Regions from separate parts of the Stenotrophomonas sp. P5_A9 genome, predicted to be linked through region 2. Evidence: predicted binding sites of a transcription regulator. Region 2 holds the regulator's gene; each other region holds the start of a gene.
The links. The regulator FliA, encoded in region 2, starts transcription of late flagellar genes. The targets are predictions, from matches to a motif close to TAAAGTTTNNCNNNCNNNGGCCGATAA.

Region 1: a site for FliA is predicted at 3,023-3,049, ahead of AC1DR7_RS11195 (methyl-accepting chemotaxis protein). Genes of this name have one in related genera too.
Region 3: a site for FliA is predicted at 2,311-2,337, ahead of AC1DR7_RS08485 (methyl-accepting chemotaxis protein). Genes of this name have one in related genera too.
Region 4: a site for FliA is predicted at 881-907, ahead of AC1DR7_RS19200 (methyl-accepting chemotaxis protein). Genes of this name have one in related genera too.

Annotation. Positions count from the first base shown of each region.
Region 1 covers NZ_JBFULC010000029.1:62,181-67,485, reverse strand. Annotated here, with positions in the region: gene AC1DR7_RS11210 (DMT family transporter) at 79-942, shown strand; gene AC1DR7_RS11205 (putative quinol monooxygenase) at 958-1,248, opposite strand; gene AC1DR7_RS11200 (SulP family inorganic anion transporter) at 1,526-2,977, shown strand; gene AC1DR7_RS11195 (methyl-accepting chemotaxis protein) at 3,198-5,305, shown strand, end outside.
Region 2 covers NZ_JBFULC010000048.1:27,367-31,854, reverse strand. Annotated here, with positions in the region: partial or broken gene AC1DR7_RS14985 (Hpt domain-containing protein) at 1-397, opposite strand, end outside; gene AC1DR7_RS14980 (protein phosphatase CheZ) at 402-1,016, opposite strand; gene cheY (chemotaxis response regulator CheY) at 1,016-1,408, opposite strand; gene AC1DR7_RS14970 (RNA polymerase sigma factor FliA) at 1,425-2,171, opposite strand; gene AC1DR7_RS14965 (MinD/ParA family ATP-binding protein) at 2,168-3,055, opposite strand; gene AC1DR7_RS14960 (AAA family ATPase) at 3,042-4,488, opposite strand, start outside.
Region 3 covers NZ_JBFULC010000020.1:38,485-43,789, forward strand. Annotated here, with positions in the region: gene AC1DR7_RS08485 (methyl-accepting chemotaxis protein) at 1-2,285, opposite strand, end outside; gene AC1DR7_RS08490 (arylamine N-acetyltransferase family protein) at 2,495-3,316, shown strand; gene AC1DR7_RS08495 (AraC family transcriptional regulator) at 3,466-4,314, shown strand; gene AC1DR7_RS08500 (alpha/beta hydrolase family protein) at 4,305-5,305, shown strand, end outside.
Region 4 covers NZ_JBFULC010000095.1:1,688-6,992, forward strand. Annotated here, with positions in the region: gene AC1DR7_RS19195 (PAS domain S-box protein) at 1-846, shown strand, start outside; gene AC1DR7_RS19200 (methyl-accepting chemotaxis protein) at 1,153-3,006, shown strand; gene AC1DR7_RS19205 (pilin) at 3,369-3,815, shown strand; gene AC1DR7_RS19210 (pilin) at 3,836-4,420, shown strand; gene AC1DR7_RS19215 (helix-turn-helix transcriptional regulator) at 4,495-5,262, shown strand.

The sequences.
Region 1 (5,305 bases), on a different contig from region 2:
GTCCAAGTGTACTGGACTGTGTCTGGGCCATGCCGCCGGCCGCGTGATCCACTGGCCGCCACTTTCAAGGATTTCAGCATGGACACCACGACGCGCGGCTGGCTCAACGGATTCATCGGCGTGCTGATTTTCGCCGGCTCGTTGCCGGCCACGCGCGCGGCGGTCGCCGACCTTGATCCGACCTTCCTGACCGCTGCACGCGCCAGCATTGCCGCGCTGCTGGGGCTGGTGATGCTGCTGGCGCTGCGGCAACGCCGACCCGCGCGCGCGGACGTGGCCGCGTTGCTGGTGGTAGCACTGGGCGTGGTGGTGGGGTTTCCGCTGTTGACCGCGTTGGCGCTGCAACATGTGTCATCGGCGCACTCGATCGTATTCCTGGGCCTGCTGCCGCTGAGCACGGCGCTGTTTGGCGTACTGCGTGGTGGCGAGCGCCTGCGTCCGGCGTTCTGGGGCTTCTCACTGCTGGGCAGCGCGTCGGTGGTGGGCTATGCGCTGCTTGGCGCCGGGCAGGCCTCGCTGCAGGGCGACCTGCTGATGCTGGCCGCGGTGCTGGTGTGCGGCTTGGGCTATGCCGAAGGCGCGCGCCTGTCACGCACGCTGGGCGGCTGGCAGGTGATCAGCTGGGCGCTGGTGCTGTCCCTGCCGTTGATGCTGCCGCTGTTGTGGCTGCGCTGGCCGTCCACATTGGCTGACGTAGGCAACCCGGCCTGGTTGGGGTTGGGGTACGTTTCGGTGTTCAGCATGCTGGTCGGCTTCATGTTCTGGTACCGCGGGCTGGCACAGGGCGGTATCGCCGCGGTCGGTCAGCTGCAGTTGCTGCAGCCCTTCTTCGGCCTGGGGCTGGCCGCGCTGCTGCTGCACGAGCAGGTCAGCGCGGCGATGCTGCTGGTGACCCTGTGCGCGGTGGCCTGCGTTGCCGGGGCGAAGCGGTTCGCGCGCTGAGCGCGCGGCCGGGGGTCAGCTGCCGAGCCCGCCCACCGGTTCGGTCTCGAAGCGCTCGCCAAATCCGGTGATGTGTGGCCGGGCTTGGGCGATCGCGGCCTGCACCGCCGGCAACGCGAGCGAGGCACGATGCTGTTCCTGGCTGTCCCAGACTTCGGTGATCCAGATTGCATCGGGAAGGCCGGGGTCCCTGGCCACTACGTAGCTGCGGCAGCCGGGCATGTCGGCGGTGCCGTCGAGCAGGATCGCGATGACCGCATCGCGCTGGCCGGGTGTCACCAACATCTTGCCGATCAGTCCGTACATGCCAGGCACCTGCTGCGGGAGGTAACGACCATCGTGCGCGCGCGTTGCGGCGACGGTCAACCGGCACTTCGGCAACGGGCACGGCACGCCGTGCGTTGAGCCGGGCAGGTGGCTGCGCTATCCTGCGCGCCGCTTCCGCCCCCCCTGCTGGATTGTTGTGATGACGCCACCCTGATACCGCGTTGACCACGCGCCCGTGCCACGGCCGGGTCCAGGGAGTGCCTTGTCCTCATCACACAACGCGCCGTGCGCATCGCCGGTGCGTGGAGCTTTTTCCATGTCTGTTTCCTATCCGCTGCGCCAGCAATGGCTCGGTAATATCCGCGGTGACCTGTTGTCCGGCACGGTGGTCGCGCTGGCCCTGATTCCCGAAGCGATCGCGTTTTCGATCATCGCCGGGGTCGACCCCAAGGTGGGGCTGTACGCCTCGTTCTGCATCGCGGTGGTGACCGCCATCGCCGGCGGGCGCCCGGGCATGATCTCGGCGGCAACCGGGGCGATGGCGCTGGTGATGGTCGATCTGGTCAAGGACCATGGCCTGCAGTACCTGCTGGCGGCGACGATCCTGGCCGGCGGATTGCAGCTGCTCGCCGGCGCGCTGAAGCTGGGGGCGCTGATGCGCTTCGTGTCGCGCTCGGTGATCACCGGCTTCGTCAACGCGCTGGCGATCCTGATTTTCCTGGCACAGCTGCCCGAGCTGGTCGGGCGCTCCTGGCATGTCTGGGCAGTGTGTGCCGCCGGGTTGGCCATCATCTACCTGCTGCCACGCGTCACCCGCGCGGTGCCCTCGCCGTTGGTGGCGATCGTGGTGCTCACCGCGCTGTCCATCGGCCTGCACTGGGATGTCCGCACGGTGGGCGACATGGGGGCGCTGCCCGACAGCCTGCCGGTGTTCCTGTTCCCGGACGTGCCGTTGACCTGGGACACCCTGCGCCTGCTGCTGCCGGTGTCGGCGACGCTGGCGGTGGTGGGGCTGCTGGAGTCGATGATGACCGCGCAGATCGTCGAGGACATGACCGACACCCCCAGCCAGCGCAACCGCGAGTGCGCCGGCCAGGGCCTGGCCAACATCACCGCCGGCCTGTTCGGAGGCATGGGCGGCTGCGCGATGATCGGCCAGTCGGTGATCAACGTGTCCTCCGGCGGGCGGGGCCGGCTGTCGTGTCTGGTGGCCGGGGTGCTGCTGCTGTTGCTGGTGGTGTATGGCGCCGAGTGGGTGCGGCAGATTCCGATGGCGGCACTGGTGGCGGTGATGATCATGGTCAGCATCGGCACCTTTCATTGGCGCTCGTTCCAGGAACTGCGCCAGCACCCCAGGAGCTCGTCGATGGTGATGCTCGCCACCGTGGCCGTGACCGTGGCCACCCACGACCTGGCCAAGGGCGTGCTGACCGGGGTGCTGTTGTCGGCACTGTTCTTCGCGCGCAAGGTCGGACGGATGCTGCAGGTGGAGGATGCCGTCGAGGCGGACGGCACCCGTGTCTACCGCGTCAGCGGGCAGGTGTTCTTCGCCTCGGCCGGGCAGTTCGCGGCCAGTTTCGATCTGCAGCAGGTACCGGCGCGGGTGGTGATCGACCTGGCCGACGCGCACTTCTGGGACCTCAGCGCGGTGGCGGCGCTGGAGCGGGTGGTGGAGCGGTTGCGCGCGCACGGCGCGCAGGTGGAGGTGCGTGGGCTCAACGCCGCCAGCCAGACCCTGGTCGAACGGCTCGGGCGGCGCAGCGCCTGACGGGGCGCGACCCGGTCAACACTGAACAGGGTCAGGAAGTGGTCCTCAACATCGGCGCGCGGGCGCCGTTATCCAGCTCAATGCCCCGATACATCCGAGATCGGGGCAAGGGTCGGGCGTGAGTTGCACCGCGCCGACCTGGACCGCAATGGATTGCGTGAAGCCGTAGTTGGCGCCCAAGGGCGCCGGCTGATCCGTACCCCTTTCCGGAACCGCCCCCATGCCCGCGTCCCGCACCACTTCCCCGCGTCCCGGCAGCATCGCCAACCGGCTGATGCTGGGTACCGCGCTGATCGCCATGCTCTGCTTCGGCGTCACTGCGGCCATCAGCTACCACGAAGCCAGCCAGGCGCTGATCGAAGCCTCGCGGCAGACCATGCAGAGCCAGGCCGATGCCGAATCGCGCCGGGTCGGTGCGGAACTGGCCGCCGCGTTCTCCACCAGTCAGGCGCTGGCAGACAGCCTGGTGGTGCAGCACAGCAACGGGACGCTCTCGCGCGCGACGGCATCGCAGGTGCTGCAGCAGCAGCTGCGCTCGCACCCTGAGTGGGTGGGTCTGGGCACGTTGTGGGAGCCGCAGGCGTTCGATGGCAAGGACGGCGAATTCGTCGATGCCCCGGCGCACGACGCCAGCGGCCGCTTCATGAGCTACTGGTCCTGGCAGGACGGCACCCCGGTGGAGGACGCGCTCAAGGGCTACGACGTGCCCGGTGACGGCGACTGGTACCTGCGCCCGCGCGCGCTGAAGCGGCCGACCGTGGCCGAGCCGTACCGCTATGAGATCGCCGGCAAGCCGGTGCTGATGACCACGCTGTCCACCCCGGTGCTGGACAAGGGCGAATTCCTTGGCGCGGTGACCGTCGATGTCGGCTTGGCCACGCTGCAGGAACGCCTGGCCGCGCTGCGCCCGATGGGCGAGGGCCATGTGGAGCTGATCTCCCCCGGTGGCATCGTGCTGGCGGCCAAGGACGCCAAGGAAATCGGCAAGCGTCGCGACGATGCGGCCACCCGCGGCATCCTGGCTGCGGTCGCAGCGGACAAGCCGTTCCAGGACTTCAACGTGGACGCCGCCGGTAACGTCAAGGCGTACGTGCCGCTGCGCATCGGCAACAGCCAGGAGCGCTTCGCGCTGGGCGTGATCGTGCCGCATGACCTGATCACCGCGCAGGCGCGTGCGCTGCTGTGGATCATCCTGGCCGTGGGCCTGGGTGCGGCACTGGTGCTCAGTGCCAGCGTCTACGTGCTGCTGCGCCGTCAGGCCATCCGCCCGCTGGCCGATGCGGTGCGCCTGTCCGTCGACGTGGCCGAAGGCCGCCTGGACACGCCGCTGCCGCCGCCGCGCAATGACGAAGTGGGCCGGCTGCTGGAATCGATGCAGCGCATGCGCAGCCAGCTGCAGGCGGTGATGGCCGCGCAGGCCGACATGGCCCAGCGCCATGAGGCGGGCGAGCTCAGCTACCGGATGGATGCGCAGGCCTTCCCCGGTGCCTACGGGCGCATGGTGGACGACAGCAACCAGCTGGTCGGGGCGAACATCGCCGTCACCCGGCGCCTGGTCGAGGTGATGCAACGCTATGCGGTCGGCGATCTGTCCCAGGACATGGATCGCCTGCCGGGCGAACAGGCAAGCTTCACCGAGGCGATGGACACCACCAAGGCCAACCTGCGCGCGATCAACACCCAGATCCGCGACCTGGCCGGCGCGGCGGCGCTGGGCGATTTCAGCCAGCGCGGCGACGTGGTGCGCTTCGACCACGACTTCCGCGGCATGGTCGAGAACCTCAACACCATGATGCAGGTCAGCGACGACAACCTGCAGCAGATCTCCGCACTGCTGCGCGCGATCGCCGCCGGTGACCTCACCGCGCGCATGCAGGGCGAGTTCCACGGTGTGTTCGCGCAGATGCGCGACGATGCCGATACCACCGTCACCCAGCTGACCGACATCGTCGGCCGCATCCAGCAGGCCACCGACAGCATCAACCTGGCCGCTGGCGAGATCGCCTCGGGCAACAGCGACCTGTCGCGCCGCACCGAGCAGCAGGCCGCGAGCCTGGAGGAAACCGCGGCATCAATGGAGGAGTTGACCTCCACCGTGCGGCAGAACGCCGACCACGCCGTGCAGGCCAACCAGCTGGCCGCCAATGCAGCCGAGGTGGCGTCGCAGGGTGGGCAGGTGGTGGGCCAGGTGGTGACCACCATGGCCGGCATCGAGTCCTCGTCCAAGCGCATCGCCGAGATCATCTCGGTGATCGATGGCATCGCCTTCCAGACCAACATCCTGGCCTTGAACGCGGCGGTGGAAGCGGCGCGCGCGGGTGAGCAGGG
Region 2 (4,488 bases):
CCGGTGCCGGCACCGCCGGGCCGTTGACGTCGAACTGCGCGATCAGCTCCGGCGGTGCATAGCCCGGCTCGGTGCCGGCGGCGACCGAATCGAGCATGGACTGCAGGTAATCCAGCGACTGCTGGGCCGCATCGAAATGATGGGCCTGCAGCACCGCCTTGCCCGAGCGCGCCATGCCCAGGGTTTCCTCGGCGGCGTGGCACAGCTCGACCATGGCCTGGATGCCGAGGAAGCCGGCACCGCCCTTGAGCGTGTGGAAACCGCGGAACACCGCGTTGAGCTGGTCACTGTCCTGGGGCGACTGCTCCAGCGACACCAGCTGTTCGCCGAGGCGATCCAGGATTTCCTGGGCCTCGAGGATGAAATCGGCAGCAATATCGTCTGGAACAGCACTCATGGTTTTACAGCCCCAAATCGGAAAGCAGGTCGTCAGCGTCGACCTGTGACACCTGGTGGCGATCCAGGCCGCTCACGGCCGGGCCGGCCAGGCCGTTGTCGCGCTTGTGCGCGTTGTCGTCCTGCGGTGGCAGGCCCAGCGCACCGAAGCCCTCATGCACGCGGCGCACGATGCCGACCACGCGGCGGATGATCTGCCCGGTGAGGTCCTGGTAGCTCTGGGTGAGCGCGATCTCGGTGAGGTTGTGGCGGATCTTGTCCAGCTGCTGGTCCTGGTCGGCCGTCAACCCGTTGGCGCGCAGCTGCTCGGTGAGCGCGCGGCATTCCTCGGCCAGATCCAGGGTGCGGTGGGTGGCCTGTTCGGTCATCGCCACCACGTGGTCCAGGCGCGCGCAGGCATCGTCCAGCTCGCCGGCTTCGCTGGGCAGGCTGGGCAGTTCGCCCAACGCCTGGCCCAGTTCGCGGGCGAGCCGGTTCAGCCCGGCCATCATCGGCTGGGTGCGCAGCGCGGCCAGCGCGTCGATTTCCCGACGCCAGCCGGCTTCATCGCCGCTTTCCAGCGCGGCCAGGGCATCCTGCAGGCGCTGCACCAGCGCCGATTTGTCGCGAAGGGTTTCCATCAGGCGCTCGCCGCCAGGCGTTCGAAGATCTTGCCCAGCTTTTCTTCCAGGGTCTGGGCGGTGAACGGCTTGATGATGTAGCCGTTGACGCCGGACTGGGCCGCTTCGATGATCTGCTCGCGCTTGGCTTCAGCGGTCACCATCAGCACCGGCAACGTCTTGAGCTTGGCGTCGGCACGGATCGCCTTGAGCAGGTCGATGCCGGTCATCACCGGCATGTTCCAGTCGGTGACCACGAAATCGAACGACTGGCTCTGCAACAGAGACAGTGCGGCATGCCCGTCCTCGGCTTCGGCCGTATTGGTGAAGCCCAGATCGCCCAGCAGGTTCTTGACGATACGACGCATGGTCGAGAAGTCGTCGACGATCAGGATACGCATGTTCTTGTTCAAAGCACTTTCCTCGGTATCAATGGTTCTCGAGGCCGGCGTCGGCCGCCTCGAAGATCTTCAGTCGGCCACGCAGGCGCAATACCGCCTGGCCGTGGATCTGGCAGACACGCGACTCGCTCACACCGAGTACCGCGCCGATCTCCTTCAGATTCAGTTCCTGCTCGTAGTACAGCGACAGCACCAGCTGTTCGCGTTCGGGCAGCAGCCCGATCGCATTGCCCAGCTCGCGGCCGAACTCGCCGCGTTCTAGCACCTGCTGCGGGGTCGGGCCGCCCTGGGCGACGGTGTCCAGCTCGCCCTGGTCTTCAATGCGGGACTCCAGGCTCAGCACCTGGCCGCGTGCGGCGTCTTCCATCAGCCGCAGGTAGTCGGGCAGGGGCATGTCCATCGCGGCGGCCACCTCGGTGGCGCTGGCGGCGCGGCCGGTACTCTGTTCCAGGCGACGGATGGTGGAAGCGGCATCGCGGGCACGGCGGTGCACCGAACGCGGCACCCAGTCGCCGCGTCGGATCTCGTCGATCATCGAGCCGCGGATGCGGATCGAGGCGTAGGTCTCGAACGAGGCGCCCTGGTCGGCATCGTAGCTGCGCGAAGCCTCGATCAGGCCCATCATGCCGGCCTGGATCAGGTCATCCACTTCCACGCTGGCCGGCAGGCGCGCGGCAAGGTGGTGGGCGATGCGTCGGACCAGGTCGGAGTGCTGTGCGATGCACTCGTTGGCGGCCGTGCGCTGGACTTCTTTGTATCTTGCGGCGCCTTTCATGCGGTCACCCCGCGTTGCTTGAGGATGCGTTCCAGGAAGAATTCGACCCCGCCACGTGGCTCGGTCGGTGCCTGCCAGCGGGCGGTGCGGCGGGCGATCTCGGTGATGGCCAGCGCGGCCGGGCTGGACGGGTAGGCCTTGACCACCGGCTGCTGGCGCTGCACCGACAGGCGCAGCCAGTCGTCCTGCGGCACGCAGCCGAGGTAGTTCAGCGACACATCGGCGAGGAACTTCTCGCAGACCCGGGTCAGTTTTTCGTACAGCACGCGGCCTTCGTTCGGGTCACGGACCATGTTGGCCACCACCTGGATGCGGTCTACGCCGCGCTCGCGCGAGAGCACTTTGATCAGCGCGTAGGCGTCGGTAATGGAGGCCGGCTCGTCGCAGACCACCACCACGGTATCCTGCGCGGCCTGGCAGAAGGTCAGCACGCCATCGGTGATGCCCGCGGCGGTGTCCACCACCATGAAGTCCAGCTCGCGCTCCAGTTCGGAGAACACGTTGACCAGGCCGACGTGTTCGGCCGGCTGCAGTTCGGCCATGTGGCGGCGACCGGACGCGGCCGGTACCACCAGTACGCCACCCGGGCCCTCCAGGATCACTTCTTCCAGGGTGCAGCGCCCGGCGACGAGGTCGGCCAGGGTCAGCTTGGGCTGCAGGCCCAGGATCACATCGATGTTGGCCAGCCCGAGGTCGGCATCCAGCAGCAGCGTGCGCTTGCCCATGTCGGCCAGCGCCACGGCCAGGTTGGCCGAGACGTTGGTCTTGCCCACGCCGCCCTTGCCGCCGGTGACGGCGATGGTGCGCACAGGGCCCAGCGGCTGGCTGCGGGTGGCAGACAGCGGGAAGGTCTTGGTCAGCTTGGCGTACTCACGCGACGGCATGGTTGAACTCCGGGTTGCAGGGCATATCGGCCGCGCGGCGCAAATCTTCAAGGCGAAGTACAAGATTGGCGGCACTGGCCCGGTGCAGGTCTTCGGGAACGTCCTGGCCATCGGTGACCCAGGTGATCGGCAGGCGGTGGTCCACGGCCACCGACAGGGCGGTGCCGAAGCGACCGGTTTCGTCCAGCTTGCTCAGCACCACGCCCTGCGGGTTGGCGGCGCTGAAGCGGCGGACAACCTCGTCCATGTCGCCGAAGCTGGTGTTGGCCGGCAGCACCAGCAGGGTGCGGATCTGCTCGGCGGCGCGCAGCCACTGCAGCTGGGCGGCCAAGGCGCGGTCACGCGGACCCAGCCCGGCGGTGTCGATCAGCACCAGCTTGTAGTCCTTCAGGCGCTCCAGCAGCCGGTTCAGGTCGCTGCCGCTGCTGGCCTCGTGCACGGCGATGCCAAGCTGGCGGCCGAAGCCGTACAGCTGCTCGCGGGCGCCGATGCGGCCGGTGTCGGTGGTGACCAGGGCAACGTCGCGGGCGGCGTGCTTCTCGGCGAAGCGCGAGGCCAGCTTGGCAATGGTGGTGGTCTTGCCGGCGCCGGTCGGGCCGACCAGGGCGATCACGCCGCCGGCCTCGAGCGGATCGACCGGGGCGATCGGCAGCTTCCTGGACAGCAGGCCCAGCATCAGCCCGCGGCCACGGTGGGCTTCGGTGTCCAGCGGAATCTGCATGGCCACGTCGCGGCTGATGCCGGCATCGAAGCCGTATTCGTCCATCAGGTCCAGCGCGGCGGCACGCACCGGCGCGCCGCGCAGGCGCTCGTCGGTGAAGCGGTGCATTTCGCGCTCGATGACCTGGCGCATGCCGGCCACTTCGTGGCGCAGCTGGCGGATCTCTTCGTCATCGCGCGGCACCATCATCAGTTCGGTGGTCACCGGCAGCGGCTGGGCCTGCGCCGGTTCGGCGGCGGCCAGCGGCGCCGGCGCCTGCAGCGCGGTCTCAACCGGCGGAGCCAGTACGGCAGGCACCGGGGTGGGCAAGGCCTCGACGATGGGGGCGGTCACGACCGGAGCGAGCTCGACCGGCACCGCCATGCTGACCGGCAGCGGCGGCATGGCCACCTGCGCGGCTGGCACATGCATCTGGAAGTGCGGCTCATCCTCCATCGGCGGATCGATGATGAAGCGGGCGCGGTTGATCGGGGCCGGTGCAGCGACGGCGGCCGGTGCAGCGACGGCGATCGCCACGGCGGGCTCGTCCTGCGCCATCGCAGCGGCAGCGGCCTGTTCGACATTGAAGGGGGCGAAGATCTGTTCCGGCAGCGACGATGCGGCCATCGACGGTGCGCTGGCGTGGGCCAGGGTGGCGGCGAAACCGCTGCTGCCGCGCGGCGGCACGATTTCGTTGGCCGAATCCAGGGTGCGACCGGTCGCGCCGACGGCG
Region 3 (5,305 bases), on a different contig from region 2:
GCCTGGTCGACCTGGCGGGTACCGGCGGCGACGGTGTCCACCGAGGCCTCGATCAGGCCCTTGATCTGCCGCGCGGCATCGGCGCTGCGCTGGGCCAACAGGCGTACTTCGCTGGCCACCACCGCGAAGCTGCGGCCCTGCTCGCCGGCACGCGCCGCTTCCACGGCGGCATTGAGGGCGAGGATGTTGGTCTGGAAGGCGATCCCGTCGATGACGCTGGTGATGTCGGCGATGCGATGGGAGGCCTGGGCGATCTCACGCATGCTGACCACCACCTGCGCTACCGATGCCCCGCCCTGTTGGGCGATACCCGTCGCCTGCAATGCCAGCTGGTTGGCCTGCTGGGCGGCATCGGCGTTCTGGCGCACGGTGGCGGTGAGTTCCTCCATCGACGAGGCGGTCTCTTCCAGATGCGCGGCCTGGCGCTCGGTGCGCCCGGCCAGCTCCTGGTTGCCGGCGACGATTTCTCCCGCCGCACCGTTGATGGCCTGCGAGGCCTGCTGGATGCGCGCGACGATATCGGTGAGCTGCTGCACGGTGGCATTGGCGTCGTCGCGCATGTGCGCGAACACGCCCTGAAACTCCCCCTGCATACGCACCCGCAGATCACCCTGGGCCAGCGCCGACAGCAGCACCTGCAACGCCGACAGGTTGCCCTGGAAGGTATCCAACAGGCGGTTGATGCTGACCGCCAGGGTCAGCAGGAAGCCCTGCTTACCGTCGGTTTGGATGCGGCCATGCAGCTGGCCCTGCGCGGCCGCGTCGACCAGCGCGGCCACTTCGGTTTCCACCGTGGTTTCCAGGGCGCGGCTGCGCCACTCCACCGCCGCACCCAACAGCTGTCCGCCGTCGATGATCGGGGTGACCACCAGCTGGTAGCGGGTGCCGGCATGTTCGATCTCATGCTGGGTGGAGGCGGTGCCGTGCAGTTCGGCGTGGATGCGGGTGAACACCGGATGCAGCGTCTGCGCCGGTTGCCCGCGCCACTGCCCTTCCGGCACTGCCAGTTCCACCAGCAGCGCATGATTGAGCAGGCTGATCCGGCCGTCCGGATCGAGCACCATCACCCCGGTCTGCGCGCTGTCCAGCGCCTGTCGCGCCCGCGCGTTGTCGCGTGCGGTGGCGCGCTCGGCCTCGATCCGCTCGCGCAGACGCTGCTGCATGTGCACCAGCCGCTGGGCCAGCTGGCCGATCTCATCATGCGGGTTGTGGACGGTCAGCACCGTGTCCAGGCGGTCTTCGGCGATGGCTTCGGCAAAACGCAGGGTGTCGGCGATCGGGCGGCGCACCGCGCGCAGCACCAACAGCAGGCTGCCGATCAGCACCGTCGCAACCAGGGCCAGGGTGCTGCCGAACAGCAGCGTCATCGCGTGGGCCTGCGATTGCTGGCGGCCACGTGCGACGTCCAGTACCGCACCCTGCGCGCGCGCCAGCTGTTGCAGCGCTGGCGCGATCTGCGCGGCGGTATCGGTCAACGCGGCGGCCTCGACATCCAGGCCGACGCGGGCGGCCGTGTAGGCGAGCAAGGCGCCCTGATAGGCGTCCATGCCGCTGCGCAGGGCGTCCTGCGTGGCAGCGGGCAGGGCGGATGCGGACAGCGCCAGCTCGAACGGCAGCTTGGTTTCGCTGGCACGGTCGGCATGCGCCGAATCGCCGGTGAGCAACAGCAGGGCCTCCTCGCGGCGCATCGCCTGCCAGTGCGCGGTCAGCGCCGCTGGGGCGGTGTCGCCCAACAGCGTGCTCACCGCGTCGGCGCTGGCATCCAGCTGCGCGCGCAGGCCGGCCTCGCCACGGCCCATCTCGTCGGCCCGCGCGTTCAATGCGGTGATGCCGTCGGCGAACGCATGCGCGCGCTCAGCGAGCGTGCGCAGGGCCGTGGCGGTGCCCGCATCGTGGGGATCGCGCTGCAATTTCGCCAACGACTGCTGCAACTGCTGCTGGGCCTGCTGCAATGCGTGGCGGTCGGCATCATCGAAGGTGGTGGCATAGCGGGTCTGCAGCCGACGGGCGTCGGCTACTTCCGTGGCCAACGCAGCCGCCAGCGCCGCATCCTGCTGGTGCGCGGCAAAGGTCGACGCGGCGCGCTCGCTGTTGTGGCCGGTCCACGCATAGACCAGTGCCACCACCAGCAGACCGCTGCCGCAGATCACCAGCGCGGCCTTGAGTTTGCGTGCGACACTGAGCCTGCGCAGAGACGCGATACCGCGTGCGAAGCGATGGAATGGGGGCCGTTGGCCCAGGCGGGCAAGCGACGCAGACAGGCGGTGGGGGACGACCGACATCACGCACTCCAGGCAGAAGGACGCATCGGTATCGGCCGGAGTTGCGTGGACTTTAGGCCTTTCTATCCAACCGCCCACGCACGCGATGGGGTGCGCCCGTTGTAACCGGCGCAGACGACGGCAAGATGACCGCAGGCGGACAATCGGCGCGCTTGACCTCAACCGCGGTTGAGCCGCCACAGTGGCGGCACCCCTACCCCGATGGCCGACCGATGGACCTGCACACCCGCAACGCCTACCTGGCCCGGCTGGGCCTGGCCGCCCCGCCGCCGCCCACCCTGGCCACCCTCGCCCTGCTGCAGGCCCGGCACAACGCCACATTCCCGTTCGAGACCCTGACCACGCTGCTGCGCGATGCCGTGGCCATCGATCTGCCCAGCGTGCAGCACAAGCTGCTGCACGACGGCCGTGGCGGTTATTGCTACGAACTCAGCGGCCTGTTCCTGGCGTTGCTGCAGCAGCTGGGGTTCGACGCGCGCGCGATCGCCGCGCGGGTGGTGATGGGACAGACCAATGACACCCCGACGCCACGCACCCACATGCTGGTGCTGGTGCGGATCGAGGCGGTGGACTACAGCGTCGATGTCGGCTTCGGTGGCAACACCCCCACCGGCCCGCTGCGGCTGGACAGCCGTTTCGCGCAACCGACGCCGCATGAGCGCTACCGGCTGGATCTGCACGATGGGGACTACCTGCTGCAGGTGGAGATCGACGGCGCGTGGCGGCCGCTGTATCGCTTCGACCTGCAGCCGCAGGCGGCGATCGATCACGTGGTGGGCAACTGGTATGTCTGCACCCATCCGCACTCCTCCTTCCCCGGGCAACTGCGGGCAGCGCTGGCCGGCCCCGGCTGGCGGCGAACGCTCGGCGCCGGTGTCTACACCGTGCACCGCAGTGGCCAGCCCAGCGAGCGCCGGCGGCTGACCGATGTGGACGACGTGCTGGTGGTGCTGCGCGATGCGTTCGGCATCACCGTGCCACCGCATCCGCGCCTGCGCGAGGCCATCGCGGCGTGGCTGCGCGGCGTGGCGTGAGCGCCTCCTGAGACCTCGGCCGACGCTGCCTGCCGCGCATTCCCTGCGCTGGCGGCGAGGCTGGCACGCACCGATGCACAGCAAGAACGGCCAAGCGCCCGTCCCCACGCTGGGCTACGCTGCGTGCCTGTGCAGCGGGAGGGAACCGCATGAGTGCGGCACGCAGGGCCCTGTGGTACATCGAAAGCCACCACGCCGCGCCGATCGCGCTGGCCGACATCGCCGCCGTGGTCGGCCTGTCGCCGTTCCACCTGTCGCGGCTGTTCCAGGCCAGCACCGGCACCTCGCTGGTGCGCTACCTGCGCGGCCGCCGCCTGAGCGAGGCGGCGCGACGATTGGCCGGCGGCGCCAGCGACATTCTGGAGGTCGCACTCGACGCGGGCTATGGTTCGCATCCCACCTTCACCCGTGCCTTCGGCGAGCAGTTCGGGCGCACCCCCGAGCAGGTGCGCGCGCAGGGGCTGGGCGATATCACGCTGGTCGAGGCGATCAAGCTCGATGACGTGCCCCAACCCTGTGTGCAGCCCCCCAACATCGTCGACGCCGATGCGCTGCTGGTCGCCGGCATCGGCGCGCGGCATCGCGGTGCATCGGTGGCATCGATTCCTTCGCAATGGCAGCAGCTGGCGATGCAGTGCCCACGGGCACCGGCGGTCAGCTACGGCGTGTGCTGCAACAGCGACGAGGAAGGCAGCTTCGACTACATCGCCGGTATCGAGGTGCCGGGTTTCGCCGACCTGCCCCCGGGCTGGCAGGCGATCCGCATCCCCGCGCGGCGCTACGTGGTGGCCTGGCATGCCGGGCATATCTCGGCCATCCGCTCGACCTGGTACTGGCTGTTGAACCACTACCTGCCGTCGGCCGGGCTCAGCCTGGCCGACGCCCCCGAACTGGAGCGCTACGACGCGCGCTTCGATGACACCACCGGCCACGGCGGCATGCAGATCTGGCTGCCGCTGGCCGACACCCCACACACCGGAGACACCGCATGCGCCTGACCCTGCCACTGCTGTTGCTGCTGCTCGCTGCCGTGAGCGCCTCCGCGGTGGCCGCGCCGCCGACGGTGCCTGTCGGCGAACGGCATGGCGTGGCCCACCTGCCCAGCGCGGCAGTGCGCGATGCCGCCGGGCGCGACGCCCTGCGCTACACCGTGTGGTATCCGGCCACGCCGGAGGCACGCGAGCGCCCGATCGTCATCGGGCCGCCGGATGCACCGCTGTTCACCGTGGGCAGCGCAGCAGCCGATGCCGGTATCGTCTCCGGCCGCCTGCCTGCCCTGCTGCTGTCGCACGGCAACGGCGGCAGCGCGCGGATGATGGGCTGGTTCGGTATCGCGATGGCGCGCGCGGGCTACCTGGTGATCGCGGTGGATCACCCCGGCAACAACGGCATCGACCCGATGACACTGGCCGGCAGCATCCTGATCTGGGAGCGCGCCGAAGACCTCAAGGCTGCACTGACCGCCGTGCAGGCCGACCCGCAACTGGGCCCGCACCTGGATGCCCGCCGCGTGGGCGTGGCCGGCTTCTCGGCCGGTGGCTTCACCGCGCTGGCCGCTGCCGGTGCGCGCGTGGACCTGGCACGGCTGATCGCGTTCTGCCGCGCACAGCCCGACGATGGCGTGTGCCGGCCGCAGCTGGAATCGCCGGACACGACCCTGGAGGCACGCATCGCCGCCGCCGCATCGCCTGCGCTGGCGCCATACATGGCGCGTGCCGCTGACGACCACGGCATCCCCGGGATCGGCGCGGTGTTCCTGATGGCCCCGGCGATCGTGCAGGCCTTCCCGCCGGACCAACTACGGAAGCTGCAGCAACCGATGTCGATCCTGGCCGGGGATGCGGATGAGGTAGCCCCGCCGGTCACCAACGCCGAGGTGGTCGCCGCGCTGAGCCCGTCTGCCGGGCTGCGCACCGCGCCCGACGTGGGCCATTACGATTTCCTGGCTACCTGCACCGATGCCGGGCGGCGGGTCATGCCTGCGCTGTG
Region 4 (5,305 bases), on a different contig from region 2:
GCACTGGCCGGCGCCGGCGCCGCGCCGCTGACCAACGGCCAGGTGCAGGACGTGATGGAGCTGACCACCGAGTACGCCCCGCGCTCGCCGCTGGACATCGCCGTGCTGCTGGACCCGGAAAGCAACGCAGTGGACCTGCACTCGGACCTGCTGCTGTCTGTCGGCGCGCGGCTGCTGCCGGTCGATGTGACCCGCGCCTGGCTGCGCGGCGAAGACGGAAAGACCAGCGGGGCGGTGTGGGTGATCCGCGATGTGACCCAGCAACGTGCGCGCCAGCGCGAGGCCCGGCACCTGGCCGAGGTCGATCCGCTGACCGAACTGAGCAACCGGCGAGGGTTCGAAGCCCACCTGCAGCAGGCGATCACCCGCGTGGCGCGCACCGGGCAGTCGGCCTCGCTGATGTTCATCGACCTGGACAACTTCAAGCCGATCAACGACAACCACGGCCACCTGGCCGGCGATGCCATGCTGTGGGCGGTGGCCAACGTGCTGCGCCATGGCGTGCGCGACTCGGACATCGTGGCGCGCCTGGGCGGTGACGAGTTCGCGGTGATCCTGGCCGGCTGCTCGCTCAAGCGTGCCCGCCGCATCGCCAGCGACCTGCTCGAGTCGGTGCGCGGCCTGACCATTCCCTGGGACCTGCAGCGGCTGGGGGTCGGGGCCAGCATCGGTATCGCCGCGATCGGCGGCAGCATGAGCGTGGACGACGCGGTCGCCGCTGCCGACGCCCAGTGCTACCGGGCCAAGGCCGAGGGGCGCGACAACGTCCAGGTGGAAACCCCGAGCGGCGGGCAACTGCCCGACCCGCTCGACGCAGTGGAAAGCAGCGAGGGCGGGGAAGGGTAGCCAACGCCCGTGGTCGGTGCGGCCCGTCTGCCGCTAAAGCTTCCGCCATGCCTGTCGATATCCCTACTGGAGCCGCCGTCGCTTGGCTCCGCGTTGGCCCGTGGCTGCCCCGCTTGTGTGGCCTGGACCGCATGCCGTTGCAACAAAGCGTCTGCAGGAAGCAGGACCATGTTGTACATGCCGCTGCCGTGACGTCACCCCACTGACGTCTTCGTAGTCCCCAAGCCAGACGATATGCCGCCGGGCGGTGCGCCCGTCGGATCCCAGCAACCGGGCACCGAGGATCACATGATGCATATTTCACGCATGCACGCGCCTGTGCAGGAACAGGTCGCCGACGCCGACGCCGGCGCAGGCTCGCCATGGCGCGCACTGGTGGCGCCTTTCGTGGCCCGCCGCGACGCGCGCGGTTCCGCCAACGCACTTGCACAGCGCCGCCAGTGCGAGCTGGAAGCGCAGGTTGCCGCACTGCATCGGGTGCAGGCGGTGATCGAGTTCGACCTGGACGGCACCATCCTGCAGGCCAACGACAACTTCCTGCAGGCCGTCGGCTATCGGCTGGACGAGATCCAGGGCCATCACCATGCGATGTTCGTCGAACCGGCGTTGGCGCAGAGCGTGGAATACCGTGATTTCTGGGCCACGCTGGGGCGGGGCGAATTTGATGCCGGCCAGTACCGGCGGCTGGGCAAGGGCGGCCGCGAGATCTGGATCCAGGCCTCCTACAACCCCGTACTGGACGGCAACGGGCGTCCGTACAAGGTGGTGAAGTTCGCCACCGACATCACCGCGCAGATGCAGCAGGCGGCCGATTTCTCCGGCCAGTTGGCGGCGATCAACAAGTCGCAGGCGGTGATCGAGTTCAGCCTGGACGGACGCATCCTGTCGGCCAACGATAATTTCCTGGCCACCACCGGCTACACGCTGGAGGAAGTGCGCGGCCAGCACCATTCGCTGTTCGTCGAGCCCGAGTACCGGCAGAGCCTGGAATACCGGCAGTTCTGGGAAAAGCTGGGGCGCGGCGAATACGACGCCGGCCAGTATCGACGGCTGGGCAAGGGGGGCCGGGAGGTCTGGATCCAGGCCTCCTACAACCCGATCTTCGACATGAACGGGCGTCCGTTCAAAGTGGTCAAATACGCCACCGACATCACCGCCCAGGTGCGCGATACCCATGCCATGCAGCAGGCCGTCGCGCAGACGCGCGAAGTGGTCGCGGCCGCCAAGGGCGGTGACCTGACCGGGCATATCGCCACGCAGGACAAGACCGGGCCGATCGCCGAACTCTGCGAGGGCATCAACGCGCTGGTCGAGGCCATGGCGGGCATCATCAGCCAGATCAAGTTCGCCGCCGACACCATTGCCGTGGGCGCCAGCGAGATTGCCGAGGGCAACAGCGACCTGTCGGAGCGTACCGAACAGCAGGCGGCGTCGCTGGAGGAGACCGCCGTCTCGATGAAGGGACTGGCCGCCACCGTGCATCAGACCGCCGCCAACGCGCGCCAGGCCAGCGAGCTGGCCAGTGGTGCGGTCGACGTGGCCGCGCAGGGCGGGCACGTGGTGCATGAAGTGGTCTCGACCATGGCGCTGATCAACCAGTCCTCGCGCCGCATCGTGGACATCATCGGGGTCATCGACGGCATCGCCTTCCAGACCAACATCCTGGCGCTCAATGCCGCAGTGGAAGCGGCACGAGCAGGCGAACACGGGCGCGGCTTCGCCGTGGTCGCCACCGAGATCCGCGGGCTGTCGCAGCGCTCGGCCAGCGCCGCCAAGGAGATCAAGCAGCTGATCGCCGATTCGGTGGAGAAGGTCGGCACCGGCACCGGGCAGGTCGAAAGCGCTGGCCGCACCATGGATGAGATCGTGGTCAACGTGAAGCGGGTCAGCGCACTGATCACCGAGATCAGCACCGCGGCCCAGCAGCAGAGCGAGAGCATCGGCCAGATCAACCAGGCCGTCGACCATATCGACGAGGGCACGCAGCAGAATGCGGCCCTGGTCGAAGAAGCCTCGGCCGCCGCGCGCAGCATGGAAGAGCAGGCCACCCAGCTGCTGCAGACCGTGGCGGCGTTCCGGGTGGATGCCGGGCAGGGCGCCGCGCGCACGGCCGGCGTGGTGGCCATGCACGGCGGGCATCCAACGCTGCGGCTGGTCTAGCCCACGCGTACCCTGCGGCGCCGACATGCGGGCGGGGTGCGGTTGCCAGGCCCTGCCCGTAGGCATGGGTGAACCGGTCGGCCTCGGCGCGGACACCGAGCTTGTGCGCATCGCCATGACGCGTTGCCGGCTGATAAAGCGTCGTCGATTGGCAATGCGGCCAGCACCAATGTGCTCGTTGTTGCATGGCATGACGCTAGCTGCAAATCCTTGCAAAACACGTCATTCAACGTGCTTTTACCACTCCTTGCATGGCGCCTTTCGGGGGCGCGGTGGTCTCCTTGTCGGCACGCGTTCCACCCACGTTCGGGTTGCGCAGATGCAGTCAGTTGTACTCACCACCCACGCTTTCAAGGATAAAAATGAACCCTCTCAATCGAACCCATGCCAAGGCACGCCAGGGCGGCTTCACCCTGATTGAACTGATGATCGTCGTCGCCATCATCGCCATCCTGGCGGCCGTCGCCCTGCCGCAGTACCAGAACTATGTCGCCAAGTCGCAGACCTCGGCTGCGCTGGCTGAGCTGACCCCGGGCAAGCTTGGCGTGGAGACGATCTACGCCGAGGGCGGGCCGACGACGTCGGACCTGGGCGACATCGGCATGACCGACCAGACGTCCCGGTGCAGTGACATTGCCTTGACCATGGCGCCGACCGGTGCGGCCAGCCTGATCTGCACCCTGGTTGGGAGTGGCAAGGTGAACGGTACGCTCACCCTGGCACGGGACATCCAGGGCGCCTGGAGCTGCTCCGGCTCGATGTCTGACAAGACCCTGCTGCCGTCGAACTGCCGCAGCACTACGCCCTGATAGTCGTGCGGGATGAACCAGTGGCCGAGGCGGCGCATGGCGCGGCCTCGGTCACTGGCCATCAACGCCAGGCCATGGTCGCTTTGCTTGAAAACGCCGTCATCGCTGTGACACCCACGCACCTGTCCACGCCACGGGCTACCGTCAATCAACGCCTCGCCATGCCACCGCGCCAGCGCGGTATCACGCTGATCGAGCTGATCATTGCCGTGGGCACGTTGGCCGTGCTGCTCACCTTCGCCATTCCCGGCTACCGCAACCACACGGCACGCGCGCGTATCAGTGCGATGTTGGCGGAGATATCCGAAGGCAAGGCCGGCGCCGAGCGCCTTGCGACCCATGAATCACCGTGGGACTACGTCAGTGATCCTGCTGCGGTCGGACTCAATGGGCCGGCCTCGCTGTGCACCACCATCGTCGTGGACATCATCGCCTCTGCACGCACCGCACATCTCTATTGTGGCGGCGCGCGCTTCGACTTCGTCGCCCTGGACTACACGGCCGAGGCGGGGTGGCGATGCACGACCCGCTCGCATGCTGCGGTCTCGCGCACCGATTGGGCGCCGGAAGGCTGCGTCCCCCATATCGCGCGCCGCTCACCATGAACTGTGCTGCCGTCGCCGTGGTCGGTCCACGTCTGTCCCGGTACGCCGGCGGGACGGCACGGCAATGCAGCGCAATGCCCATTCCCGGTGATTCCTCCGGCGAACCGGTGCGGATACCGCCAGGCGTCACCACGCTGTGGATGCAGTTGCGCGGCACTACCGTCATCCAAAGTGCGGAAGGCCGCTTCGAGCTGCGTCGCGGTGAATGGCTCATGCTCGGGCGCGAGGCTGGGCCGCTCCTTCAGGCCGGGCGCCTCGGCATGTGCGTGGGCGTCTGCCTGAGCGCCGATACCCTGACCGCGCTGGGTGCAGGTGCGTCCCCGCTATACCCCGGCAGGGGCCGGATGCCGCGTGGCGACCTGCAGATGGCAACCCGGGTATGGCGTCGGATCGCCGGGGGGCGGGGCACCGACATGGACCGTCCCGCCGACCCGCGCCCCCTGCTGCTGCTCATGGCCGAGCTGCAGCGGGACATCGCTTCGCGGGCGGCGCGCTGCCCTGGACCCTCGATGGTGCGCAAGCACCAGGTCCTGACCTGCCTGCAGAACGCGTGTCTGTTCGTGCACGGCCACCTCGAGCGCCCCGTCAGCGCGCGCGAACTGGCGCAGTGGGTAGGCCTGCCCACTCGATATTTCTCCGAAGCCTTTCTGGCTGCCTACGATCAATCGCCGCAACAGTTCGGGACGCGGGTAAGGCTCGAGCACGCCGCTGCCCGGGTACGTCGCGGCGACATGTCCGTTGACGAGGCGGCCCCCGCCATCGGCTTCAAGCATGCCGGTACGTTCCTGCGCGCCTTCCGCGCCAGCTTCGGGGTCAGCCTGGGCAACTACTGCGCGCGCTGACGCTGTTACCGTCAGTTCCGCCTTTCCACACGATGGATGCTCG